One region of the Sorangium sp. So ce590 genome, then DNA from elsewhere that is predicted to be linked to it. Evidence: riboswitches for the same ligand, from Rfam matches in the RefSeq annotation. Region 1 holds a riboswitch; each other region holds the start of a gene.
The links. Region 1 has a riboswitch for cobalamin ahead of WMF28_RS19220 (TonB-dependent receptor domain-containing protein). Riboswitches for the same ligand answer to the same signal wherever they lie in the genome.

Region 1 (6,766 bases):
CGCGCGCGCCCTGCGTGGCCGCCTACCCCGGGTTCTCGCTGCTGTTCGTCACGCAGGCGGCCGGGGCGGGCGACGGCCAGCGCTACCCCGCGGTCGCCGCCGGCGTCGCGCCGGCCGACGCGTCGCTCCCGCCGCCCGGGCCGTGAGCGCGCTCGGGCCGCCGGCCCGCCGCGCCGCCCGTCGCGCCGCAGTTGACGCCGTGGGCCCCGGCACAACGACCTCCGCGTCGACACCATCGTTCGACGCACGCACGACGCAATCGCCAGCGCACCGGCCGATCGAGCCCGTGCTCGACGAGGCCCACGGAGGAATCATGTCCATCGCCAGAGTGGGTGAGCCCGCCCCCGAGTTCACGCTCCCCGCGTTCGATCCCGCCGCCCCGAACCGCAGCGATCTCTCGATCTCCCTGTCGGATCACAGCGGCCGGTGGCTCCTGTTCTTCTTCTATCCGATGGACTTCACCTTCGTCTGTCCGACCGAGATCCTCGCGCTGGCCGACCGGCGAGCCGAATTCGATCAGCTCGGCGCGAGCCTCCTCGGCTGCTCGACCGACACGATCTACACCCACCGGGCCTGGGCGATGATGCCCCGGGAGCAGAACGGCATCGCGGGCGTGAACTACCCGATCGCCGCCGACCACTCGGGCGAGGTGGCGCGCAAGTACGGCGTCCTCATCGAGGGCGTCCACGCGGCGCTGCGCGGGCTCTTCATCATCGATCCCAAGGGCCTGCTCCAGTACGCCGTGATCCACTCGCTCAACATCGGCCGCTCGACCGACGAGACGCTCCGTGTGCTCGCGGCGCTCCAGACCGGCGGCCTGTGCCCGTCCGACTGGAAGCCGGGCAAGGACACGATCGAGATCGCGGCGGAGCGGCGCCGTGCTGCCTAGCGGCGCGCCGATGCCCTCGTTCGAGGGCGCGACGCGCTGGCTGCACGGCGAGCCCACGCCCGCGTCGCTGAAGGGCGCGCCGGCCGTCGTGCATTTCTGGGCGGTGTCGTGCTCGCTCTGCAAGGACAACCTGCCGACCCTGCGCGCGTGGAAGGAGAAGTACGGGCCCCGCGGCGTCCGCTTCGTCTCGGTCCACATGCCGCGCCAGGAGTCCGACACGCGCGTCGATCAGGTGGAGGCCGTCGTGGAGGAGACCGGCATGGACGAGCCGGTCGCCATCGACAACGCGCACGCGATCGGCGACCGCTTCCAGACGGGCGGCCTCTGGCCCGCGTACTTCCTGTTCGACGGCGAGGGGAAGCTGAGGGCGCGATCCGCGGGCGCCGCAGGGCTGTCGCACCTGGAGCGCACGCTCGCGCAGCTCACGGCCGGGGAGGGCGGCTGAGCGGCCCGGCCGGACGCGCGACAAGCGCCGGCCCGGCGCGGCTCGCCAGGTCGAGGGCCACCCGGCTCTCCGGGAGCTCGTCGACGCGTGGCATGGAATAGGTCTGGATGCTGGGGATGGCCATGGTTGTTCCTCTCTCACGTGATCCGCGTTTCATCTCGGCGGCTCGGGCGAGGCGCGAGAGGCGTGGTCGCCGCGCTGCCCCTGCCCGCGCCGCGCTTCAGCGTTGGGCGCCCTGCGCGAGCCGGCCTTCGATCCACTGGCGGAGCGCCTTCTTGTCCACCTTGCCGACGCTCGTCGTGGGGAGCGCGTCGAGCCACTCGATGCGATCGGGCACCTTGTACTGAGCGACGCCGCGCTCGCGCAGGAAGGCGTTGATCTCGCGCGCGGCCGGCGGCTGCCCGCGGGGCACGAGGAACGCGCACGATCGCTCGCCGAGGCGCTCGTCCGGCATGGCGACGAGCGCCGCGTCGCGCACCGCCGGGTGGGCGAGGACGTGGTTCTCGACCTCCTCGGCCGCGATCTTCTCGCCGCCGCGGTTGATCTGATCCTTGGCGCGGCCCTCGACGACCAGGTAGCCCGCCGGCGTCCGCCGCACGAATAGGTACGTCGTCACATCCCGCTCCGATGGGCTTCGAGAGCCGCGTGGGCTCGATTCATCGGGCTCTGGACGTGAAGTCGCGGGCCGCTGCTCAACCGATTATCTGATAACGAAAATCAGGTTCAAGTAACTCATGACACGTTGACAACTGTCAAGGATCCGTGGTGCTGGTCCGGGGTGCCCTCCCTGTGGCCTGCCTGCCAACGGGCTGCGCTGGGCGGGCGCTTCTGTGTTGACATTCCATGAGGAGTCTGGCAGGAGTCGCCCCGCCATCGGTGCTCGCCCGGCCATGCCTGGCGAGCTGAAAAGGGAACCCGGTGTGAATCCGGGACTGCCCCCGCAGCGGTGAACGGGAACGACCATCACCATCAAGCACTGGGCCAAGCGCATGAGCGGCCTGGGAAGCGGTGATCAGTAGGAAAGCGACCGGCGACGGCCGCGGCGCCCGTGAGTCCGAAGACCTGCCGAGGTGCGCGTGCCGGTGCTCCGGCGCGCGCTGACCTGAGCCTTCGAGGGGAAGGCGCGCAGGCTCTGGACCACCCCGCTCACGCGCGGTGCCGTAGCCCGTCACGCAGCCCCCTCGCCTGGCTCTCACCCGAGCAGTGCTGGGTCGACGCGGGCAGGCGGGCGTGAATGGTTCATCCATCGGATCGTGTGGCGCGTCGTCGCTGGAGCGACGGCGCAGGGTGCTGGCTCGTGCTCGCTGCCGGCGGCGCCGTGGCGGTCGCGCCGGCCGCCCTCGCGGAGGAGCTGCGCAGGTCAGGGGGCGATCCGGGCGGCGATCGCGCTGCCGCAGCGCCGGCGCCGCTGGAGGTGCGCGTCGAGGGGGAGCGCGCGCTCGCGCCCGCGCCGCCCCGGGACAGGTCCGTCGCGGGATCCGTGCTGCGCCGTGATCGCCTCGGCGGCGCGGGGCTCGAAGCCGCGGACGTGCTCCGCACGCAGCCGGGCGTCCAGGTGACCGAGTCGGGCGGCTTCGGCGGACCGGCGACCGCCGCGATCCGGGGCGCGACCGCCGCGCAGACGCCCGTGTACCTCGCCGGTGTCCGCCTGAACGACGACGTCGCGGGGACGGCGGATCTCTCGCTCGTGCCCCTCTGGCTCATCGAGCGTGTCGAGATCTACCGCGGCAACGCCCCCATCGAGGCCGATCGCCTCGGGCCGGGCGGCGCGATCTTCTTCGAGCCTCGGCGGCCTTCCCGGACGATGGCCGGCGCGGGCGCGATGACAGGCTCGTTCGGCGCCTGGCGCGGGTGGGCCTTCGCCGGCGTCAGCGCGGGCCCGGTGAGCTCGATCGTCGGGGTGAGCGCGGAGGCCGCGACGAACCGCTACGCGTTCGTCGACGATCGCGGCACGCTCTTCGACGCGAGCGACGACACCGTCCAGCGCCGGCAGAACGCCGACGTGCGCATGATCGACGCATGGGCGCTCGCGCGCGTCGATCTCGGCCGCGGCGCGATCGTCGACGTGATCGCGAACGGCACAGGCCGCGAGCAGGGCGTGCCGCGGCTCGCGCTCCTGCCGTCCCGGAGGGCGCGGGGGGAATCCCGGCGCGCGCTCGCGTCCGTCGTGGCGCGGGTCCCGTTCGGAGGCGAGGCGGAGCACACGCTCGAGGCGCGCACCTCGTTCATCGAGGCGCGCTCCGAGATCCACGATCCCCTCCTCGAGCTCGCGATCCACGCGCGCGAGCTCCGCATCGCCGGCCGCCGCCTGGAGCAGACGCTGGGGGCGACGCTCTACTTCTCCGATCGCCTCCGGGTGCGACCCATGCTCTCCGTCGCGCGCGAGGGCATCTCGCGCGAGCCGGGCGACATCCCGCTCGCCCGCGCGGGGCGCTCGTTCGCGCGCGCCGCCGCCGGCGCGGAGGTGCGCCTCGGCGAGGGGCTCGCGCTGCACGCCCTCGCGAGCGGGGAGTGCCACGCCACCGGCGCGGCCCCCGAGCGCCCTTGCGATGTGCTCGCGCCGACCGGGCGTGTCGGGGTGGAGGCGGGGAGCGACCGGCTCCGCGTCCTCGCGACCGTCGGCCACTACCTCCGCGTCCCGACGCTCGGCGAGGTGTACGGCGTCTCGGGCGTCGTCCACGGCAACGCGGCGCTCGAGCCGGAGTCCGGCGTCACGATCGAGGCCGGGGTCCGGGCGCAGACGCGGCGCGGCGCGGCGCTGCGCGGCGCCTACGTCGACGCGTTCGTGTTCGGACGCGCCGCCTCCGGGCTCATCGCGTACGCGCGCACGGGCCAGGGCTACGTGGCCCCCTACAACGTCGGCCGCGCCCGCGTCCTGGGCGCCGAGATCCTGACGGGGGTCGAGATCACCGCGTTCCTCCGCGCCGAGGTCGCGGCGACGCTCCTCGAGCCGCGGGACACGACCCCGGAGCGGACGATCGCCAACGACGTCCTCCCGTTCCGCTCCCGGCTCGTCGTCGCGCCGCGCCTCCACGCCGCGTGGAAGCCCGCGGGCGGCGCCGTGTTCTCGGGCGCCTCCGGCGAGCTCCGGGCCGTGTACCAGTCGAGCCGATACGCCGACCCCGCCGGCCTCGGCGTGATCGCGGAGCAAGCGACCGTCGACCTCGAGGCGGAGACGACGTGGCTCGGAGGTCACCTCGCGGCGAGAGCTCGCCTGGCGAACCTCCTCGACGGGCGGCGCACGGACGTCGTCGGGTATCCGCTCCCGGGACGGAGCGTGTTTTTCGCACTGGAGTCCACATGGTGAAGCTCAGCCTCTTCGCGGTCGCCGCCTCGATCCCGCTCCTCGGGTGCAACGTGGAGCCGCCGCCGCCGTCGACGGGCGGCGTTCCAGACGGCCGTGGAGGCGATCCGGGCGCGCCGCGCGCGTGCGAGCGCGGCGTCGTCATCGTGACGAGCGACTACCAGTCGACGAACATCGTTGTGTCGAGGCTCGACGGGACCACCCTCTCGCCCTCGTTCGTGTCGAGCGGCGCGGCGAAGCCGGGGCTCAGCCTCGCGCTGTCCGGCGACGTGGACGTCCCGGCGACGGCGCCGCCGTCCGGCCGCGTCGTCCTGATCGATCGGTACGGCACGAACGTGCTCACCTGGATGGATCTCGAGACCGCCGAGGTCATCGCGCAGCTCCCGGTCGGGCAGGGGTTCGAGTCCAACCCGCATGACTACATCGAGGTGGACGCGGAGCGCGCGCTCGTCTCGCGCTTCGGGAGCAACCCGACCCCGGGCGCCGAGCCTTTCGACGAGGGCGGCGATCTCCTCGTCCTCGACACGGCGAAGTACTCCATCGAGGGGCGCATCGCCCTGCCGGAGGAGCGAGCGGGGCTCCTGCCGCGCCCGTCGGGGATGACGCGCGTCGGCGACGACGTTGTCGTGTCGCTCGGCCGGCTCGCGGCGGACTTCTCGGACGTGGGGGAGGGGCGCTTCGTGGGCGTCTCGCCGGAGCAGCGCGCCGTCGCGTGGACGGTCGACATCCAGGGGCTCCACGGCTGCGGCCGCGTCGCCGTGTCGCCCTCGGGCGAGCGGCTGGCCGTCGCCTGCTCGAGCCGCTTCGACGCGGACACGATGCAATTCGATCCGGCGACGAGCGACATCGTGATCTACGACGCCCGCTCCGCCCCTCCCCGCGAGCTCAAGCGGCTCGGCGTCGCCAGGGCGCTGGACGCCGGGGTCCAGCGCTCGCTCGCCTTCGCGTCCGAGGACGTCCTCCTCGCGATGGCCTACGGGGGCAACGCGTCCGCCGGCGACAGCGTCTTCTCGGTGAACGTCGCCACGGGCGATGTCACGCCGCTCGGCGAGGCGGCCCAGCCCTTCGCCTTCGGCGGCGTGCATTGCTCGCCTGGATGCGGCGACGTCTGCCTGCTGAGCGACGCGGAGAGGAGCACGCTCCGGCGCTGGAAGGTGACGGCGAACGGGGCGCTCGATCCGCTGGAGGACGTGACCGTCGACACCGCGATCGGGCTCCCGCCGCGATCCATCGGGGGGCTCTGATGCGCCGCTTCAGCGGGCGAGGGGGGGTGACATGACCGTGCAAGGAATCGACATCGAGCGCGCCGCGAGCGCGCCCGAGGCGCCGGCGGCGCGGCACCCGGGAGGCCGCGTGCTCCTCGTGTACGCCGTCCTGCTCGCCGCGCTCGCGATGGTCGCCGCGGCCTCGCTCGTCCTCGGCACGGCGAGCCTCTCCGATATGGGCCTCCGGGCGACCCTGCTGACCCTGCGCGCCGCGCGCCTCGGGGCGGCGCTCCTCGTCGGCGCCGCGCTCGCCGTCGGCGGCGTCGTGGTGCAAGGCCTCTTCCGGAACCCGCTCGCTGACCCGTCGGTGCTCGGCACGACCGCGGGCGCGGTGCTCGGCGGCAAGGTCGCCCTCCTCGTCATGGAGCTCGCGGTCGCCGAGCGCTGGATCCGCGGGTTACCCCCCGATCTTGTGCTCCCGGCCGGCTGCCTCGCCGGCGCTGTCGTCAGCCTGGGGCTCGTGCTCGTGCTGGTGCGCGCGCCCGGGGATCTCCTGAGCATCCTCCTCGTCGGCTTCCTCCTCTCCTCGCTGTTCCTCAGCCTGGGGAGCCTCGCAACGAGCCTCGCGCAGGAGCGGTGGGAGCTCGGCCGCGCCGTCGTCGCCTTCGCGCTCGGCGGCCTGTCGGGCGCGAGCCCGCGACACGTCGCCCTGGCCGCCCCGCTCGTGCTCACCGGCGTCGTCGCCGCGTGGTTCTGGGGCAAGCCCCTCGATCTGCTCCTCTCCGGGGAGGAGGAGGCGACGTCGCTCGGCGTGGACGTTCCCCTGGTGCGCCGCTTCTGCATCCTCTGGATCGCGGTGCTCACCGCCGGCGCTGTCGCGCTCGGCGGCAACGTCGCCTTCGTCGGGCTGCTCGTGCCGCACG
Region 2 (6,766 bases), 3.7 Mb from region 1:
GGCGCGGGCGAGCGCGGCGCACATCTGCTCGAGGATGTCCACCGATCGCGCGATCGGCATCGGGCCGCGCGCGAGCTCCGCCGAGAGCGGCGTGCCGACGAGGTACTCCATGACGAGGTAGAGCTCGCCCTCCTCGGTCTCGCCGATGTCGTGGATATCGATGATGTGGGCGTGGTCAACGCGGTTTGCGGCGCGCGCCTCGCGCAGCATCCACGCGCGGAGATGGGTCTCTCCGCGGAGATCGGGCCGGATGAGCTTCAGGGCGACGACCCGGTCGATCAGCACGTGACGGGCGCGGTAAACGACGCCCATGCCGCCTTCGCCAAGCCGTGCCTCGAGCCGGTACCTGCCGGCCACGACCTTACCGATCAACGGATCGGTGCTCGAAGCCTTGGGACCTGCCGGTCGCTGAATCGCGCGCTCCATGGTGCCTTCGTTTCTCCTCAGCGCTCCCCAGAAGGGCGGTTCGCGTCTCTCAGGGGGCTTATTGCGCTGTGCGGTGAGTCGGATCGCTCGCTGAAGGTATCCGGTTTGAAACAGCCGGTCTATGGGCCCGCGGTCCGGTTGGGGAGGAATCTGGAGCGCGCTCCGCGTGGAGGTGGGGTGGGAGACCGGCGCCGATTGCGCGCATTCGAGCGTCCACGGATAACGGTGGAGGCGGGCAAGCCTCCGCAGGCGGGCAGCCGGCTGCAGACGGCCGCGCAGGCGGGGGCGCATCGCCTTGCAGACGCGCGCTCCCCGGGCGAGGATCGAGGGGCAAGCGACAGACGAAGCGCGCCCCGGCGCGCTCGCCATGGCGCAGATCTCCAGCGCGGCCATCCGCGGCGACGAGGGCGAGCGTGCCGCCGTGCCGCCGGACGATGTCCGTCGAGATCGAGAGCCCGAGGCCCGTCCCCTGCCCTCGCGGCTTCGTGGTGAAGAACGGATCGAAGATGCGCTGCGCGAGGTCGGGCGGTACGCCCGGGCCGCTGTCGGAGATCGCGACGGCCGCCATGTCCTCGTCCTCGTCGAGCCAGGTCTCGATGCAGATCGCATGCGCGCCGGGCGGGCCCGGCGCCGCTTCGCCTTCGCCCGCCCCCTCCGCCCCGGCCGGCGGGGCGGAGGCCCGCGCAGGCGGCGCGGCGCTCGCCTCCTCCAGCGCCTGGATGGCGTTGACGAGGAGGTTCATGAACACCTGGTTGATCTCTCCGCTCTGGCAGGTGACGAGCGGCAGCTCGCCGTAGCGCTTGATCACCTCGATGCGCGCCTGTCGGAGGCGCGGGCCGAGCAGGAGCAGCGTCTCCTCGAGCCCGGCGTGCAGATCGACGGGCAGCGGCTCGCCGGAGGCGCGCGAGAAGCTCTTCAGGTTCGTCACGATGCGGACGCTGCGCTCGACCGCGCGGTGGACGAGCGTGGAGATGCCGACGAGATCGTCGAGCGCCGCCTCGGTCTGGAGCTGCGCGCGGAGCGCCTCGAGCGCGCGGCGGCGGTCGTCCGGGAGCTCGCGCTCGGCGGCGCGGTAGGCGTCGAGGACGGCGCGGAGCTCGGCGGCGAGCTCCTCGATCGGCTGAGCGGCGCCGGCGATGGCGTTCAGGGGGTTGTAGATCTCGTGCGCGACGCCGGCGACGAGCTCGCCGATGGAGGCGAGCCGCTCGCCATGGATGAGCGCGGCCTGCGCCCGCTTCAGCTCGGACAGGGCGCGCGTGAGCTCCGCGGTGCGCGCGGCGACGTTCTCCTCGAGGCCGGCGCGCTCGCCCTCGAGCTCGGCGATCGTCCGCGACAGCGCCTGCCGCATGCGCTCGACGCTCTCGCCGAGGCCCACGACCTCCTTCGGCCCGGACAGGCGCGGCACCGCGGCGTCGAGCTCGCCGCGCGCGACCTCGTCGGCGGCGCGGGCGAGCTGCGCCATCGGCCGCGACAGCTCGCGCGCCGCCCGCGCGACGACGCCGAGGGCGGCGAGCACGAGGAGGGAGAACGAGGCGAAGAGCGCGGTGATGGCGTTGAAGTCCTCGTCGAAGGACGAGCCGGTCGCCAGCGCGCGGTAGAGGCCGATCGAGGAGAAGAGCGAGAGGAGCCCCGTGAACAGGAGCGGCAGCCCGAAGTCGCGGAGCATGCGCCGCCGGAGGGGCATCGGGGCCGCGCCGCCGCGCTCGGGCGCGCCCGTCCACGCGCGCAGGAGGTCGACCGCCCGCGCGACCGAGTCCTTGTGCCACGCGCGCTGGTAGAACGAGACGCCGAAGGCGAAGAGCGCGCCGAAGCCGAGCTGCATGAGCGCGTCGGCGACGCTGAAGGTGGCGCCGGGGCTGAAGGTGGCGCCGGGGCGCACGTAGGCGATGCCGATCGCGGTGCACCCGAGCCACAGCGCGAAGTTCAGGGAAGCGAGGACGTCGGGGAGCCGCTCGGCGCGGGTGAGGCCGCGGCCGAGCAGGGCGCGGTCGCCGGACGGGCCGGCCCGGAGGGCGGCGACGATCGGGCGCGTGGCGGGGCGGACGGCGAGGGTGAAGCCGAGGGTGCCGGAGAGCGCGAGGAGGGGGACGACCTCGAACCACGCCTGGAACACGACCTGGCTCTGGGTGCGGAGGAACGCGACGCAGAAGAGCAGCATGACATGCCCGCCGACGATGCCGGCGGCCGTCGCCGACTCGGCGAGCCTCGGCCGGAGCGCCGCGGCGAGGGCGCGCGCCGAGTCGGCCTCGGAGGCGCCGCCGTCGGCCGCGTCGGCGCGGAGCAGGCTGCGGTAGATGGCGCGGCGCATGCCGCCGGCCATGACGCCGAAGGCGACGGCCGTGACCAGGAGGCCGAGCCACGAGGGGGGCGTCGCGTGGCCGATCCCGAGCGGACCCGGCCAGGAGGAGGGCGCGGTGGGGGCGCCCATGAAGGCGAGCGGCGAGACCGCGAGCGGCCACGAGAGGGTGCGGATCGCCGCGGCGATGGCGAAGCCGCGGTCGCCGCGGCGGACGAGCACGCCCGAGAGCGCGGCCGAGAGGGCCATCGAGGCGAGCAGGAGGATCGCCGGCCACGGCGTGGTGAGGGCCACGGGGACGACGGCGGAGAGGAACAGCAGGGCCGAGAACAGCTCCCAGCCGGTCGCGACGAGCTCCGCGCGGGCGCGCGGCGCGCGCGGGGCGCGGAGCTGGGAGGGCGGCGGGGGGCTCACGGGGAGGGCGGCATGGAAGCGCAGGGCGCGCGCCATCGCAACGGCGCGCGCCTTGGGGCTACTGCCAATGAAGCGTCGCCCGCCCGATCGCCGTGAAGGGCCACCCCGGCGAGTAGTGGATCCCGGTGACCGCAGCCGGCTCGTACGGCAGCCGCGAGTCGCTCGCGAACTGGACCTCGCGCCACGTCGTGTCGAGGAGGTTCTGGATGTCCACGGCCGCCTCGACGTTCCTCCACCGGAGCCCCGCGTTCGCGTCGACGACCGTGAACCCCTCGGCGGTGAGCGACTCGTCCTCGGTCGCGGGCCGCGCGCCGATCGCCTTGACCCGCAGCGCGGCGAACGGCGTGAACGCGCCGAACGTCGGGCGGACGCCGACCCCCGCGGTCAGCGTCCGGGTCGGCGCGAGGGCGACCGCGCTCGCGTTGCCGGCGTTCACGCGGAAGCGCGCGCGGGTGAAGGTCGCGTCCACGTCGGCGAAGAGCCAGCTCCCGAGCCGGTAACGCGCGCCGATCTCGACCCCGTAGCGCCGCGTCTGCCCCGACGCCTCGGTCACGCCGGCGTCGCCGCTCCAGACCAGCTCGGAGTCGAGATCGAGCAGGAACCCGGCCGCGCTCAGCGAGAGGCCGCGCACGGGCGCGACCCGCGCGCCGACCTCGTAGCCCATCGCGGGGGTGATCAGCGTCGCCGCCCCCTGGGCCAGCACCACGCCCCGGGCGTCGTTCGAGTGGAAGCCGCGCCCGTAGTGGGCGAAGAGATCGACCCCGTCGATCGGCGAGACGATCGCCGTGAGCTTCGGGAGGAGCTGCATCTGCCCCTGGACGCCGCTCGACCTGTTCCCGGTCGCCTGGAGGTCCTCGCGCAGATCGTCCACGTTGACGTCGATCCACTGCCCGCGCGCGCCGAGCACGAGGCGGAGCCAGCGCCGGAGCCGGGCGTCCTGCTCGACGTAGACGCCGATCTGGCCCTCGTCGATGTGGGTCCGGTCCCTCTCCTCGAGCCGCTCGCGCGCCTGGTCGTGGTGGAGCGACTTGTCGATCCCGTCCGCGCGGAGCTGCGCGCCGAGCGAGGTCGTGAACCTCGCCCCCCCGAGCTCGAACTGCTTGCGGAACCGGAGATCGGCGCCTGCGACGGTGCGGTCGTCGTTCTGCTCGATCTGGTCGCCGTGGTCGGGGTCCTCGCTGAAGAACGTGAAGTTCGAGTACAGCGTGAAGCGATAGCTGAGGAGGTAGGCCATCGCGCTCAGGTCGGCGTCCCGCCACGCGGTCGAGAGGGAGACGGACCCCATGTGCCGCGCGGTCGACCCGCCCTCGGTCGGATCGACCGCGCCGAAATGATCGATGCACGGCTGTCCGAAGGCGGAGGGCGGCGGGTTCAGGCCGCCCTGCTCGCCCTCGCCGCACACGGCGCGCGCCGGGCCTGAGCTCGAGCTCGCGGTGCCCGACCGAGACGCGCGAGGCGGCCTCGCTGCCCGGCTTCTCCGCCTGCACCGTGACCTCGAGCGCGCCCCCGTCCGCGGGCGCCTCGGCGCGCGCCGGCCGCGCGGCGGCCAGCAAGAGGGCCAGTGCGGCCATCCGACCGAGCGGATGGCGGTGTGCGTGGCCGATCGTGACCGTCTCGCGGAGCATTCATGTCCTCCTTCGCTGCAATCGCGCGGAGCGGCGGCGGGCCGCTCGTGTCGAGCTCCGCGGGGAGGAAAATGCGAATCCGGCGCGATGCGCTGGACCGACCTCTCGCCCCCACGGGCGACCGAAAGGCATCGCGGGGGGCGGTTCGGGATCCGGGACGTGCGCAGAGATGCACCGGCTCGGACCTAACCGCCTCCCTCGAGGCTCCCAGGTCGAACCGGCATCGGATGTCTCCCCGTCGCCGGGCGCTGGCAGGTCTTCGGGCTCGCGAGCGCTCCGGCCGGGCCGGCTTCCTACTGTCCACCGCTTCCCAGCCCTCGCGGGCCAGTGCTTGTCGTGGGAGGTCGTTCTCGCTTACCGCTGCGGGGCAGCCCCGGAATTTCACCGGGTTCCCTATTCAGCCTGGACAGGCGCCCAGGCACCAGCGCGGTCGCACCTTAAGGTGGCGCCCCTCCGGCTGTCAATCGTTCCCGCTCACCTCGCCCGCTCCGCTCGCAGCGCTCGCGCCGCTCGCGCCGCTCGCGTGAGGCCTGCTCGACCCCTGCGCGACGTCCGGCGTGCGGGCCGAACGTTCGAGCTCTAGCGAGGATGGGCTCGCTCCTTCGTGGAGCGCGTGCTACACGGCCGCCGCTGTACATATATGCCGCGTAACGACCTCCGCAACATCGCCATCGTCGCCCACGTCGACCACGGGAAGACGACCCTCGTCGATCACATGCTCCGCCAGTCGGGCGCCTTCCGGGAAAACGAGGTCGTGGCCGAGCGGGTCATGGACTCGAACGACCTCGAGCGGGAGCGCGGCATCACGATCCTCGCGAAGAACACGAGCATCCGGTACCGCGGGGTCAAGATCAACATCGTCGACACGCCCGGCCACTCCGACTTCGGCGGCGAGGTCGAGCGCACGCTGATGATGGCCGACGGGGCGCTGCTCCTCGTCGACGCCGCCGAGGGCCCGCTGCCGCAGACGCGGTTCGTGCTCTCGAAGTGCCTCCAGCGCGGCTTCCCGATCATCGTCGTCATCAACAAGATCGACCGGAGCGACGCGCGCGCCCACGAGGTGCTCTCCGAGGTGTTCGACCTCTTCTGCGATCTCGAGGCGAGCGACGGGCAGATGGACTTCGCGACGCTCTACGCGGTCGCGAAGTTCGGCCAGGCCAAGCGCGAGCTCGAGGACGAGGCCACGGACCTCGTGCCGCTCTTCGAGACCATCCTCGAGCGGGTCCCCGGCCCCTCCGGCGACCCCGACGGGCCGCTCCAGGTCATCGTCAGCAACACGACCCACGACGACTACGTGGGCCGGCTCGCGGTCGGCCGCGTGGTCCGGGGCACCGCCCGGTCCGGCGCCGACGTCGCGCTCCTCGGCGAGGACGGGCAGTCGCGCGGCTACGTGAAGATGCTCTACGCCTACGAGGGGCTGAAGCGGGTCGCTGTCGAGAGCGCCGTCGCGGGCGAGGTGATCGCCATCGCGGGGATCGATGCGGTCACGATCGGCGACACGATCGCGGATCTGGCGCGCCCCGAGGCGCTGCCGCGGATCGTTGTCGAGGAGCCGACGATCAAGATGAAGATCGGCGTGAACACGTCGACGTTTGCCGGCAAGAGCAAGCAGTCGAAGTACCTGACGAGCCGTCACCTGAAGGAGCGGCTCGAGCGCGAGGCGATGAAGAACCTCGCGATCCGGGTGGAGCCGACCGAGGTGCCCGACACGTTCGTGGTGCTCGGCCGCGGCGAGCTCCAGCTCGCGATCCTGGTGGAGACGATGCGGCGCGAGGGGTACGAGATGCAGCTCTCGAACCCCGAGGTCGTGACGCGCGAGATCAACGGCGAGGTGATGGAGCCGGTCGAGCTCGTGGTCGTGGACGCGCCGGACACCTACGTCGGCATCGTGACCGAGCGCCTGAGCGGCCGGCGCGGCCGGATGGTGAAGATGACGAACCCCGGCTTCGGGCGCGCGCGCCTCGAGTTCCGGGTGCCGTCGCGCGGGCTCATCGGCTTCCGTGGC
Region 3 (6,766 bases), 4.7 Mb from region 1:
CGCGGCCTCGGCCTCGGCCATGTAGCGGTCCACGAGGTCGCGCCATCGCTCGCGCTTCGAGGCGTCGGTCTCGAGGGCCTCGGTGGCGGCGTCGTCGTCGGGGCGCAGCTCGAGCAGCCGCTTGTAGGCGGCCGTCGCGCGTTCGACGTCGATGAGCTCCTCGTGGTAGACGCGGGCGAGCTCCGCCTGCATCGCGCCCTCGACGGGGCTGCCGGCGGCGAGCGCGATCTCCAGCTCGAGGAGGCGAGCGACGGCCTGCCACTCGTGCCGCTCCTCGTGCCGCCCGCGCGCCGCGCCGAGCAGACGCTCGACGTCGCCCGCGCCCGCGCCGTTGTTCGGAGCAGTCACGGCCTCCGCGAGCTCGTTCCAGGCTGCCTCGTTCTCGGGCTCATCCTGCAGGCGCCCGAGGGCCATCCGAATCGTCTCAACGCTCATCGTATCTCCGCGGACCTCGCGAATTCGGTCCGGTCCGTTCACGGCCGGGCGAAGATAGCCGGGCGGACGACACGGTTTCAAGGATCCTCGCCCCCGCGGCAAAAGCGCGGGCGCAGCTTTCGCGCGCTTCTGCCGCGGGGACGGCCAGCGGGCGGGCCGTCTGCATGGACGATTCACCGTGCCCTCGGCTTCGGGTATCCACCACGGGCATGGAAGCTACGACGATCAAGCGCTTCGGGGTGATCGGCGCGGGCCAGATGGGGCGAGGCATCGCCCAGGTCGCCGCGGCCGCGGGCCTCGAGGTGGTCCTGTGCGACGTCTCGAGGCCGGTGGCGGAGTCTGGCAAGGCTCAGATCGCCGCGATCCTCGCGAAGCAGGTGGAGAAGGGGAAGATGGCCCCGGAGGCGCGGGAGGCGCTCCTCGGCCGCGTCGCGGTCGCGGACGGCATCGCCGGCCTGTCGGGGGTCGACCTGGCCGTCGAGGCGGTGACCGAGAGCTTCGACGTGAAGAGCCGGATCTTCAAGCTCGCGGACGCGGCGATGCCGGCGGGGGCGATCCTGGCGTCGAACACGTCGTCGATCTCGATCACGCGGCTCGCGGCGGTGACCGGCCGGCCTGAGCTGGTCATCGGGATGCACTTCATGAACCCGGTGCCGCTGATGAAGCTCGTCGAGCTCATCCGTGGGGTGCAGACGTCGGACGCGACGTACGAGGCCGTCCGGGCGCTCACGGTGGGCCTCGGCAAGACGGTGATCACCTCGAAGGACCAGCCCGGGTTCATCGTGAACCGGATGCTGATCCCGTTCCTGAACGAGGCGTGCTTCGCGCTCCAGGAGGGGCTGTCGACGCCGGAGGACATCGACGCGGGGGCGCGGCTCGGGCTGAACCACCCGATGGGGCCGCTGGAGCTCGCGGACCTGATCGGGCTCGACACGGTGCTCTCGATCGCGGAGGTGCTGCACCGGGAGTTCGGGGACTCGAAGTACCGGGCGCCCACGCTGCTGCGGAACCTCGTGGCGGCGGGGTGGTACGGGAAGAAGAGCGGGCGGGGGTTCTACGTGTACGACGAGAAGGGGCAGAAGACGGGGAGGGCCGTGTAGGCGGGAGCCGCGACAGAGACGGCGGGGGCGGGGGTGGAGGGACGCCGCGTCATCCGCGAGATGCGAACATTTCTGGCGATTCAGGAGACAGCCTGTTTACGCGATTCCCCATGACCGCGCGCGGCCTGCGTCCAGGAACGCAATGAATACATAGCAGGCCCAGGCAGGCACGAAATGGCGCCTTCCGGGGCGCGAGGCAGGCGCTTCCCCCCGGCGCCGGGCGCTGCTAACCCCACCCCATGACCGCTCAAGAACAGCAGCCGGGGATCCCTGCTCGCGGTACGCTCCAGTTCGTCGCCGTCGAGCGCGCGGGCCACGTCGCCACCGTGACCATCCAGCGGCCGGACAAGCTCAACGCCCTGAACCCCGCCGTCCTCGGCGAGCTCACCGCGGCCTTCCGCGATCTGCTCGCGCCCGCCGAGGGCGACGAGATCCGCGCGGCGGTGCTGACCGGCGCCGGCAAGGCGTTCGTCGCCGGCGCCGATATCGCCGAGATGGCCGCCATGAACAGCATCGCCGCGAAGCGGTTCGCCGACGCAGGCCACCGCCTCGGCGACCTCATCGAGACCGCCCCGTTCCCCGTGATCGCCGCGGTCAACGGCTTCGCGCTGGGCGGCGGCTGCGAGCTCGCCCTCGCCTGCGACTTCATCTACGCCGCGGAGGGCGCCAAGCTCGGCCAGCCCGAGGTGAACCTGGGCGTCATCCCAGGGTTCGGCGGCACCCAGCGGCTGCTGCGACGGGTCGGGCCCGGACGCGCACGCGAGCTCATCTACTCAGGCGACATGATCACCGCCGAGCAGGCGCTCTCGATCGGGCTCGTCAACGCCGTCTTCCCGGCGACCGAGCTCCTCGCGCGCGCCCGCGACACCGCCCTCAAGATCGCCTCGCGCGGGCCGCTCGCCGTCGCCGCCGCCAAGCGCGTCATCCTGCGCGGCGAGAGCCTCGATCTCGCCGCCGCCAACGAGCTGGAAGCCCAGGCCTTCGCCGCGCTCTTCGGCAGCGACGACCAGCAGCTCGGAATGAAAGCTTTCCTGGCGAAATCACAGGCCGCGTTCACCGGAAAGTGAGCCTCCGAGCCGCACGCCGGAGGACAAAAAAATACCGCGCATCATGCTGGAGGGGGGCCAGACATGACCGCGGCAGGGGGACCGCGGCGGCGTGGTGGACGTCCGTCGCGGTGCTCAAGAAAACCCGCACGCGCTCCGGGCCGGGGGGGGAAACCGCGCCGGTGCGCATGCGGTGATCAGAGTGTGGCACCCAAGGGCAGGTTGTCGATAACAAAGTGCAACGTATGCACGCAGGTGAGCGGATTGCGCCCGGCACGAGGACAGCCAGACGACCGCACAGCGCAGACGCCGCCCATTCCGGCGAATGCGCGTTCGAGCCGGGCATACCCGTGCACGGGAGACAGCCTCCGGCGGAGTCCATTTTCGCGTTCTCGGAAAGGAGTACACGAGAACCCGCCGGCCCCTCACGGCAGGCGCCGCGACGAAGGGAGCCAGGCACGGAACACCTGCTCATAAGTAAAGAGCCAGGACGAACAAGGCACACTGCCGCGAGAAAACCACCGGAGCGTGCGCCGCGCGCACGAGGCGAGAGGGCCCAGAACCTGCGCCGCGCGCATGGGGCGGCGCACGCCCCGACAGGACGCCGGGGTAAGCAGCGACCCTGAGGCGAGCAAGTAAAGAGACTTTAACTACCGAAGCACAAGGCTTGCAGCATTTTCGAGAAAGCTTTGCCTCGTGCGTCTCGGTCAATTTCTCCTTCTCCTTCCCGTCCTCGCCTCCGATTCCACCATTGCACAGGGCGCGATCCCGTATGGCGCCGCCGGTCGGCTCGACAGGGCGGCGCCAACAGCGCACGGCACGCCGCGGCAGCGCCAGGACCGCCCGCTCGCCGCGCCGCGCTGCGCCGCGAGACGAGCGCCCCCGCGATCGCGGCGCGACGTCCTTGACGCCGAGCGCGAAACGGGACTACCGAGATCCATCTGACAATCCACGCCTCGGGTGCCCTCAGGGCATAACAGGGAAGCCGGTGCGAAACCGGCGCGGTACCGCCACCGTGAGTGGGGAGCTGCTTCCGAAGACCACTGGGCCTCATGAACAGGCCTGGGAAGGTGGACGCAGCGCTGGGAGCTCGAACAGCTCCCTGAACCCATGAGCCGGGAGACCTACCCGAGCCCCCCACGAGGTGCAGCTTGCGCACGTCTTCGTGGCGTTCGGGTGCGGATCTCACCCGGAGCGCCGAAATCGGTCCCCACGGCCGTGCCGTGTCCATCGCCTGCGTGTTCCTGGCGACGCTCCTCGCGGCCCGGCCCGCGGCCGCCATGCACCTCGCGGAAGGCGTCCTGCCGCTCGGCTGGTGCGCGGTCTGGAACGCGCTCGCCCTGCCCTTCGTGGCGATCGCCCTCCACCTGCTCCGGCAGCGCACCCGGCAGGACGTCTTCTACAAGCCGTTCGTCGGCCTCGTCGCCGCCGCCGTCTTCGCGATCTCGTGCATGCCCGTGCCGGTGCCGACCGCCGGGACCTGCTCCCACCCGTGCGGCACCGGGCTCGCCGCGGTGCTCATCGGCCCCTGGATGGCCGTCCTCGTCACCGTTGTGGCGCTCCTCATCCAGGCCCTCTTCCTCGCGCACGGCGGGCTCACCACGCTCGGCGCCGACGTCGCGTCCATGGGCATCGCGGGCGCGTTCACCGGGTTCCTCGCCTTCCGGCTCGCGCAGCGCTGCGGCGCGAGCCTCTGGGTCGCGGGGTTCCTGGCCGGCGTGATCTCGGACTGGGCCACGTACGCGACCACGGCGCTCGAGCTCGCGCTCGGGCTCGCGGGCGAAGGGTCGGTGACGTCCATGTTCACCGGCGTCGCCCTCGCCTTCGTCCCCACCCAGCTGCCGCTCGGCCTCCTCGAGGGCGCCATGACCGCGGGGGCGCTCGTCTTCCTGCGCGCCCGGCGGCCCGACATCCTGGAGCGGCTCCGGGTCGTCCCGCTCGCCGCGGGGGCGTCGTGACACGGCGGGTCGCGCAGCGCGCGCTGCCCGCGTTCGCACGGCGCGCGCGCGCTGCGGCGCTCCGGCTCACCGCCGCGCTCCCGGCCGCCGCCGCGCTCGGGCTCGTCGCGTGCGGCAACGCCTCCTGGGACGGGGTCGACGAGGCCGTGATCCGCCGCGTCGCCGAGGACGCGGGGCGCCACGACACGGGGCCGCTGTTCGCGGGCTTCGAGGGCGATCTCCTGCTCTTCGCGTTCCTCTGGGCGGGGCTCCTCTCCGGCTTCGCCCTGGGCTACTTCTCGCGCGTGCTCTTCGTCGAGCGCGCCGGTCAGCCCGCCGGCGATCCCGGCGGCAAGCCCGGCGTTGAAGGCCTCCGTGCCGACTGACCTCCCCGCGCGGCTCCGCGACGTGGATCCCCGGCTCCGCCTCGGGGCCGCCGTGACCGCGTGCTGCGTCGCCGCGGGCGCGCGCTCGCCCTTCACGCCGGCCGCGCTGCTCGTCGTCGCGTGCGCTGCCCTCCGCCTCCAGGGCGTGACGGCGGGCGCCGTCCTCCGCGCGTTCGCGCCCGCCGCGTGGCTCGGGGGGCTCGCGGCCGCGCTCGCGCTCGCGCTCACCCCGGGGGAGCCGCTCCTCGCGGGCGCGCCGTTCCCGCTCGACGCCCTCACGCGCGAGGGGGCCGACCGCGCCGCGGCCATCGCCGCGCGCGTCCTCGCGGCGGCCGCGGTGCTCCGGTGGCTCGCCAGCGCCGCCGCGCCCGCCGAGATCGAGTCGGCGCTCGCCGGGCTCGGCGCGCCCGCGGCCCTCGTCGAGCTGCTCGCGCTCGCGCGGCGCTTCGCCGGCGTGCTCCAGCGCGCGGCCGACGGCGCGTGGAGCGCCGCCGCGCTCCGCGGCGGGTTCGCGCACCCGCGCGCCGCCGCGCGCTCGGCCGGCGCCGTCGCGGGCGTCGTGGCGCTCCGGACCCTGGAGCGCTCCGAGCACGCCGCCCTCGCGATGCAGCTCCGCGGCTACAAGGGAGAGCTCCCCGTCGCCGACCGCCGGGCGAGCGCGCCCGCCGCGAACCTCGCGTTCGCCGCCGCCGCCCTCGCGGCGCTCGGGCTCAGCGTCGCCGCCGGGGAGGCGGGATGAGCGCCATCGCCCTGCGCGCCCCCCGGATCGGCTACCGCGGCGCCGAGCCCGCGCTGCGCGACGTGCGCCTCGACGTCGCCGAGGGCGAGTCCGTGGCGGTGCTCGGTGGCAACGGCGCCGGCAAGACCGCGCTGCTCCGGACGCTCGTCGGGCTCCTCCCTGCGCCCGGCGGCAGCGTCGAGATCTCGGGCCGCCGCGTGGGCTCGCCCTCGGACGCCGTGGCCGCGGGCGCCGCGCTCGTGCTCCAGGACCCGGACGACCAGCTGCTCGGCGCGACGCTCCTCGACGACGTCCTGTTCGGCCCGAGGAACCTCGGCCTGCCCGCGCCCGAGGCGCGGCGCCGCGCCGAGGCGGCGCTCTCCGCCGTGCAGATCGCGCACCTCGAGGGCCGCGCTATCGAGGCGCTGAGCTTCGGGGAGCGCAAGCGCGCGTGCATCGCCGGGATGCTGGCGATGCGGCCGCGCGTGCTCTTGCTCGACGAGCCGACCGCGGGCCTCGACCCGGAGGGCGAGCTCTCCCTCTGCCGGACGCTGCGCGCCCTCGCCGAGCAGCAGGGGACCACGCTGGTCGCCGCGACGCACGCGGTCGATCTCGTGCCGCTCTTCGCGACGCGGGCGATCCTGCTCGGCGACGGACAGGTCCTCGCGGACGGGCCGCCGCGGGAGGTGTTCGCGCGCGGGGAGCTCCTCGCGCGGGCGCGGCTCAGGCGGCCCTGGGTCGCGGAGCTCTGGACCCGGATGAGCCCGTCCCCCCTGCGGGGCCACGCGGGCCTTCCGCTCACCCTGGAGGAGGCGCTCGCATGCATGACGACGGGCTCCTGCTGATCGGCCACGGCAGCCGCGACGCCGCGTCGAACGCCGAGTTCGAGGCGCTCGTGGCCGACTACCGCGCCTCGCGGCCCGGGATCGTCGTGCAGCACGGCTACATCGAGCTCGCGACGCCCTACCTCGCCGACGCGCTCGCGGCGCTCGCGGCGCGGGTGTCCCGGGTGGCGGTCGTGCCGCTCTTCCTGTTCGCGGCGGGTCACGTGAAGAACGACATCCCGCTTTCGCTCGAGCAGGCGCGGGCCGCGCACCCGGGCGTGCGCTTCTCGGCGGCGCGGCACCTCGGCGTGCACCCGGCG

Region 2: another riboswitch for cobalamin. It lies ahead of WMF28_RS05055 (TonB-dependent receptor domain-containing protein); the one in region 1 lies ahead of WMF28_RS19220 (TonB-dependent receptor domain-containing protein).
Region 3: another riboswitch for cobalamin. It lies ahead of WMF28_RS01415 (energy-coupling factor ABC transporter permease); the one in region 1 lies ahead of WMF28_RS19220 (TonB-dependent receptor domain-containing protein).

What each region holds. Positions count from the first base shown of each region.
Region 1 is NZ_CP150346.1:5,089,290-5,096,055, reverse strand. It holds gene WMF28_RS19245 (hypothetical protein) at 1-146, shown strand, start outside; gene WMF28_RS19240 (peroxiredoxin) at 314-889, shown strand; gene WMF28_RS19235 (TlpA family protein disulfide reductase) at 879-1,334, shown strand; gene WMF28_RS19230 (hypothetical protein) at 1,312-1,458, opposite strand; partial or broken gene WMF28_RS19225 (AMP-binding enzyme) at 1,555-1,932, opposite strand; cobalamin riboswitch at 2,192-2,418, shown strand; gene WMF28_RS19220 (TonB-dependent receptor domain-containing protein) at 2,590-4,641, shown strand; gene WMF28_RS19215 (hypothetical protein) at 4,635-5,882, shown strand; gene WMF28_RS19210 (FecCD family ABC transporter permease) at 5,914-6,766, shown strand, end outside.
Region 2 is NZ_CP150346.1:1,375,308-1,382,073, reverse strand. It holds gene WMF28_RS05065 (protein kinase domain-containing protein) at 1-426, opposite strand, end outside; gene WMF28_RS05060 (ATP-binding protein) at 485-3,172, opposite strand; gene WMF28_RS05055 (TonB-dependent receptor domain-containing protein) at 3,195-4,538, opposite strand; cobalamin riboswitch at 4,995-5,202, opposite strand; gene typA (translational GTPase TypA) at 5,402-6,766, shown strand, end outside.
Region 3 is NZ_CP150346.1:369,692-376,457, reverse strand. It holds gene WMF28_RS01430 (tetratricopeptide repeat protein) at 1-435, opposite strand, end outside; gene WMF28_RS01425 (3-hydroxyacyl-CoA dehydrogenase family protein) at 645-1,535, shown strand; gene WMF28_RS01420 (enoyl-CoA hydratase/isomerase family protein) at 1,775-2,602, shown strand; cobalamin riboswitch at 3,523-3,727, shown strand; gene WMF28_RS01415 (energy-coupling factor ABC transporter permease) at 3,805-4,539, shown strand; gene WMF28_RS01410 (hypothetical protein) at 4,536-4,904, shown strand; gene WMF28_RS01405 (CbiQ family ECF transporter T component) at 4,894-5,643, shown strand; gene WMF28_RS01400 (energy-coupling factor ABC transporter ATP-binding protein) at 5,640-6,467, shown strand; gene WMF28_RS01395 (CbiX/SirB N-terminal domain-containing protein) at 6,443-6,766, shown strand, end outside.